Regions from separate parts of the Paraburkholderia sp. GAS199 genome, predicted to be linked through region 1. Evidence: predicted binding sites of a transcription regulator. Region 1 holds the regulator's gene; the other holds the start of a gene.
The links. The regulator FNR, encoded in region 1, switches genes on or off when oxygen is low (the NO sensors DNR and NnrR bind a similar motif). The targets are predictions, from matches to a motif close to TTGATNNNNATCAA.

Region 1 (3,179 bases):
TAATGCTGACCGTCGAAGAAGTTGGCCGAATAGCCCAGATAGAACGGAAACGCTTCGAAGCCGGGCAGCGCGTCGAATACCGTGGAGGTCCATTCCCATCCGTTGCCGAATTGCCCTTCCACGCCGAAAGCGCTGACGTTCTCCGGATGCACATCCACCGGCGACGGGTCCCAGCTGCGGAAATCGAAGTTGCCCGAGGCGGCGTGCGGCGCGCCCTGAGCGGCGCGTTGCCACTGCGCTTCCGTGGGCAGCGACTTGCCGGCCCAGCGCGCGTAGGCGCTCGCTTCGGCCTGGCTCACATAGACGGGCCAGTCGAGCGGCAGCGGCACGTCGTCGAACATGGTTCTGAACGACCAGGCGCCGTTCTGTTTCGACCAGCCGGCGGGATGCGCGATGTGTTCCGCTTCCTTCCACGCCCAGTCTTTCTCCGACCACCATTTCGGTTCGTTGTAACCACCGGCGTTGATGAAGCCGAGGAAGGCGCCGTTCGTCACCATATGACGGTCGATCTGGAAGGCCGGCACGTCCACGCGCACTTCGCCGAACTCGTTGTCCCAACCGAAGCGGCCGCTTTCGCGTGTCATGCCGAGCACGGCGGTGCCGGCCGGCACGCTGACCATCGACGGTTGCGCGTTGTCGCGCTCGGGCCGCTCATAAGACGGCGCGAGCGGTGCGGCGATTTTCTGCTCGAGCGGCAACTGATGGAGCATGTAGGCGAGCGTCTCGGCGTGCATCAGACGATGCTCGATCGCGACGTTCAGCAGTTGTTCGGCGCTCGCGTCGGCGTTGGCACCGGCAGCCTGGCGGTCGCGGCCGATCTGGCCGGAGTCGCCCAGCGCATCCAGTTCGCGGTCGATCTGCTCGCGAGCACGTTGCGCGTAGCCGCGCACGGTGTCGAGCGAAGGCCAGTCGCCGGGTTGATCGGTCGGGAATCCGCCGTCGACGGGGTCGATGCCGAAGGCAAACAACTGGTCGAGTTGCGGGTCGAAGGCGGGCAGGTCGCACAGGCGGCCGTCGAACAGATTCCGGTCGAAAGCCTCCAGATGGCCGATATAGAACACGATGCGATGGCGCTCGCGAATCGGACGTTCGTACAGGAACTCGGGCTTGACGATGGAAAACAGGGCGTCGGTAACGTGGCGCGCGTCGATCAGACGCTGGACGAGCGGGTGATGCGGAGCGGGGTCGCGGTTCATTTCGCCGGGTCTCCTTGCGGGGGACGGACTAAAGACTGTAACCCCTTTGCACGGGTCGTGCCAAGACGAAAGCATGCACCACGCCGGCGCGCCGCAAACCGGCGGCGCGCGGTGCGGCAGGCGTACGGCGTTCAGATTTGCCGCAAGCCTTCCAGATCGACGATGCGGATGTGTTTGCCCTGCGTGTCAATGAGGCCGCGCTTTTGAAATCTTGACAGGGTACGGCTGACGGTTTCGAGCGTCAGGCCGAGGTAGCTGCCCATGTCGTCGCGCGTCATGCGCAGGTTGAATTCCGCCGACGAATAACCGCGCTGGGCGTTGCGCTCCGAGACGTCGAGCAGAAACGCGGCCACCCGTTCGTCCGCCGAGAGGGAGCCGAGCACCATCATCTGCGCATCTTTGCGCACGATCTGTTCGCCCATCAGCTTGTGCAAACGGTCCTGCATGGAGCCGATTTCGCGGCACAGCGTTTTGAGCGCGGTGTAGGGGACGATGCAGACCGTGCTGTCTTCGAGCGCGAGCGCACTGCAGGCGTGGACGTCGTCGCTGATGCCGTCGAGGCCGAGCGTTTCGCCCGCGAGCCGCAGACCGGTGACCTGTTCGCGGCCGTCGCGATGCGCCATGACGGTTTTCATCGAACCGGAGCGCACGGCGTAGATGTTCTCGAAGCTATCTCCGCTGCGATACAGCGCCTTGCCGCGCGGGACCGAGCGCGCGCTGCAGATGAGCGTTTCGAGTTTGGCGAGTTCCTCTCCCGCGAGGCCCTGAGGCATGCAGAGCTGGCGCATGGAACAACTGGAACAATGCGCCGAACTGCGCGAGCTTGCCCGTACCGGTGAAGTGCGCCGACGTGCCGCCGGCGACGGGGCGATGTCCACGCTGGCGGCGGGCTGCGTGGTGCGGGTCACTGCGGTTGGAGTTAGCATGATCTGCAGCCGTTGTCAGGAGAGTGATTCATTGTCCCACCGGGCATTTTGTCCCAGCCGGGTCAAAATGACGCGCCAGCGCGGTGGGCGTGGCGCGCACGCGGGTCATGCCTCGTCGGGTTTGCCCGCCGCCGACGGGATCAGCAGCACCGGCAGGTTCGCCTGACGGATGCAGCGCTCGGCCACCGAGCCGAGAATCAGACGCTGAAAGCCGCGCCGGCCGTGCGTGCCCATGACCAGCAGGTCGGCGTTGAAGGCGGCAGCCGCTTTCAGCACGGCAACGGAGACGTCGTCGAGCGAGCTTGCGTCGTCGACGACGAGTGCGCCTTGCACGCCTTGCTCGGCCATCGCTTTCGCGAATTCCGCGCCGAGTTCCTTGCCTTCTTCCACCAGACGGTTGCGCAGGATGGACGGGTCGTAACCCGGCGCCTCGAAGTACATCGGCGTGTTTTCCACGACGTACAACGGTTGCAGTACTGCGCCGCTCGACTTGGCCAGTGCGAGCGCCGCTTCGAACGCGCGGCGGGAAGTGTTGCTGCCGTCGACCGCTACGAGGATGCGTGTGTACATATCAACTCCTATCGCGTTACGAACCGTTTGTTTAATTATTCTAGCGGAGCAGGCGGAATGAGTTCCCGAACGTTGACGGAAGCTTGCGATAGATCATGTTTTGATCGCCTGGTTCTTGACACAGCGCTCTTGACAGTTTGCGAAGCGCTGGCTACGCGGCCGATTAAACCTTCGTATGATCCGTCGCACCGATCCGGCGCGGCGTCAAGCCGGATGTATGGCTAGGCATGCGCGGCGACATCCTTTAATTTCCATGTCACGGCTCGGGCGCTGCGCGCCGTCGTGCCGATTTCGAATATATTGTTGGCGTGCCCGGGGCGGCCGTGCTTGATCTTGCGGCCTCGCGGTTTCCAGTCCGACATGTCGCACCGCACAAATCGCAGCTTCGCCGAACGTCGTGGCGCCGCTTGCGCAACTCGTCTCAACGCTCGATAAGGAAATGCGCGATGCAGGGTGAAGCGGGAAATACGGCCGAGCAATCCATCGC
Region 2 (3,179 bases), on a different contig from region 1:
CCTGGGCGGGTTATCTGCCTGTCCTCGCCGCGCTGATAGCAAACCCGATGGCAATACGCTGGGCGTTCAAGGGGGAAACAAGGGGCTACACGTTATTAAAATGGATTGCCGCTTTTACTATTCTGTGGATGCATTGGGGCGACGCGTATCTACACGCGCTAGGCTTGTGGGCCATCGCATTGATAGGTGGCTGCGCATGGCTTCGCGTGTTAGCGATGGTGTTGATGCGTCGCAAGGTAGCAAAGGCGTGGATCAACACCAACACCTTGAACTCTGCCAATAGCGTGCGGTAAGCGCGGCATTGTCTGATCGTAGTTTTACGGCCCGCCTTGTGCGGGCTTTTCCATGACTTCCAAACCGCTTGTATTGCAGTCAGCGCCGTATCCACGGCTTGAGCAAGCGGTAAACGGCGAGAGACTTGCGCAGGGCAAGTATCGACCACGCATTGCCCAACACGACCACGGATAACAGCGCGACTCTGCCGGCCACGCTGGCATCGGGGTGCATTGCCTTGAGTACGAAAAGAAACCCGAAGAGGGCCGTGAAGCCTAACATGGCGACCCACTTACCTGGCTCATCCACACCACAAATCTCGCCGGTTGTCAGGTTGCGCCAACCCGCCAGCGTTTGCCAGTTTGCCGGATCACGCAAAACCGCAGTTACGACCATGCCGTTATCGAGTCGGGGATTGCCACTTATCGTCACGGCATATTGCCGCTTTCCCGCAATAGTGGCATTGAATGTAAGGCCCTGTGTTGTGCGGTTGTATCTGTCTTTCACGGCAACGATGCTACCGATATCTTCGAGCGTGACTGTAATGGCGTGGTATGTCATGGGCGCAACGTATCGCGGTGTATGTGGAAACCCTCGAATTTACGTGAAATGCCATCCCGTATTAGCGGCGCTCGGTGTCGCCCATTTCACCGTCGATCATGGCGCGCCCACGCACCGGTAGATTCTTTGACACCGAAGCACCATCGATACATGGCCCATGATGGCGATCGATGAGAATCACCGTGTCGAGCGTTTGGGCCTCGATCAGCATGTGAATGTCCGCAATATCGATGGGACGCTCGAAGGAAGATGAAGCCGTCCGCGGTGAGCCAGGCGTTCGGCCCGAGCAGACCAAAGCACTCGCCAGCGTTCACATGGATCAATCAACGCTCCTCGAAAAGACGTGATTTGCCGGGAAGGCGGCTTATTCCAGGCTATCCCCCAACGCAGGGCGGGTTGTGCAACCCGTGGCCGCGCGGCTTTCTTGCGCCGCCGCATCGGGTTTGCCAGGGTCTTGCCCGTGCGCGCACCGAATTCGGGCAGACCTGGCGTTTTCCATCCCTTGCAAGCTGAATTGCGGCGCACCATGATTCATTCAAACCGCGCACTTCGCGCTAGGGGAGAAAATCATGGCGAGCTACCAGAAAATCCTGTTGTGCTACGACGGCTCGCGCGAGGGGCGCAAAGCGCTACGTTGCGGCGCCGATCTGGCGATGGACCTGAAAGCGGAAACGCACCTGCTCTCGGTGGTGGATATGCGTTCTAGCATCGCGCAAAGCGCAGGCCTGCTGACCGACGTCGCATGCGGCAGTTTCGAGAAGACCGCGCGTGACATCCTGCAGGAAGGCGTGGACTGGCTGACCGAACGCGGCGTCAGTGCGCAGGGGCATTTCGCCTTCGGTCATCCCATCGACGAAATCGCCAATCTTGCCAACGAACTGCACGTCGATCTGGTGGTGGTGGGGCATCGCTGCCGAACCGGCCTGTCGCGCTGGTGGATGGGCGCAGGCAATACGCCGCTGCTCGACCGGGTTTCGTGCAGCATTCTGGTGGCGTGTTCGTCGGCGCAGGAACAGCAGCAGGCCGCTGCCTGATGGCGAGCCGCATGTTCGATGCATGCGGCCCGATTCCCCGGGCTTTGGACTACGACGGGCGTTTGCCCGGCGCGTGCCTCATGGCGTGTTCAGGTCGACCGCGGCGAGTTTCCAGGTGAACAAACCTTCGCGCTGAAAGATTGCGGCGTAACGTGCGTCGCCGGCGCCATGCTGATAGGTGACCACGAACTCGTTGAGTCCGCGATAGGCAGCCGTGGTTTGCGGCGGCTGTTGTGGCGCGGCGGGCTCGGGATTGCCGTTGGCGTTACCGTTTGAATTGCCCGCAGCAGGTGTTGCCGGCGCCGCTTGCTGCGGCGTATCGGGTTGCGGCGCCCCCGGCGAGTTAGCAGCGGCAGGCGGGACGGGCGGACGTTCGCCCGGATTGCCACGCGGCGGCATGCCGTTCAACAGCGCGGCCACGCCATCGGGCGTTGCATACGCATCCACCAGCGGTCCGATCAACGCAACGCCGATCATGGCGCCGATTGCGGCCAATGGATTGCCATTGCTATGCGCGTCGAGCCGACGCGTCAATAAGCCCGACACCTGTTGCTTCAGGCTCTCGCGCAAAGCGGGAAAGTCGACGTATTCGTTGACGGTCGGAGCATCGCGCGCGTCGGCCGCGCGTTTGAGATTGTTCAGCGCGATGTACGGCGTGGCGTAAGCGAAGCCCAGTGCGGCAATGACCGCAATCACGATTAGTGTGACGATCAGCGGCCGTGTTGTGCTGCGCCGCGTGCGTGTTGGAACTGCCATCGAGTGGTGCTCTCCATCAGGTGTGATCTAGGGTGGACAGCGGCCACACGAAAACGATCCCGAGCACGACTTGCGGAGTAAGGGAGACCTGTAAATTCTGTTACGCCTCGAACACCGCGCCGTGTACGTTCGCTTCCTCGGCGATGCAGCGATCGATCATGCGGCACACCGCGTCGACCGTGCCGACCATGATGAGCCGCGACGGCCCGTGATAGACGCGCACCGGTGCGCGACGTGCGGGCTCGGCCGTATTCAGCCCCGAGTTCAGCGAGACGCGTGCAAAAGCCGGCAACGATGACGGCAGGCCGTGCAGGTCGGCGTTGCCGGCCGGCTCGTCGAACAGCGATGGCGTGACGGACGCGGACGACGCCTCGATCAACGAGCAAGGCACCAGCTTGCGCAAATGGCGCAGACGACCGAACTGGCGAAAAGGCAGCAGGCGGGCAAGGCGTTCCATGAGTCTCTCCAGGCGATTCAACGTTGTGACGGCTTTGGCTCGGCGAACCAGCGGACTTTCAGAACTCGCCCGGGCGGATCAGCCCGACGGCGATGCCC

Region 2: a site for FNR is predicted at 1,144-1,157, ahead of P3T18_RS18655 (universal stress protein). Genes of this name have one in related genera too.

Annotation. Positions count from the first base shown of each region.
Region 1 is NZ_JBNDMM010000005.1:317,687-320,865, reverse strand. Features, by position in the region: gene P3T18_RS20970 (SUMF1/EgtB/PvdO family nonheme iron enzyme) at 1-1,196, opposite strand, end outside; gene fnr (fumarate/nitrate reduction transcriptional regulator Fnr) at 1,328-2,122, opposite strand; gene P3T18_RS20960 (universal stress protein) at 2,228-2,692, opposite strand; gene P3T18_RS20955 (response regulator transcription factor) at 3,139-3,179, shown strand, end outside.
Region 2 is NZ_JBNDMM010000004.1:387,243-390,421, forward strand. Features, by position in the region: gene P3T18_RS18640 (hypothetical protein) at 1-293, shown strand, start outside; gene P3T18_RS18645 (hypothetical protein) at 373-834, opposite strand; gene P3T18_RS18650 (hypothetical protein) at 896-1,045, opposite strand; gene P3T18_RS18655 (universal stress protein) at 1,404-1,868, shown strand; gene P3T18_RS18660 (DUF2939 domain-containing protein) at 1,947-2,624, opposite strand; gene P3T18_RS18665 (hypothetical protein) at 2,725-3,081, opposite strand; gene lexA (transcriptional repressor LexA) at 3,140-3,179, opposite strand, start outside.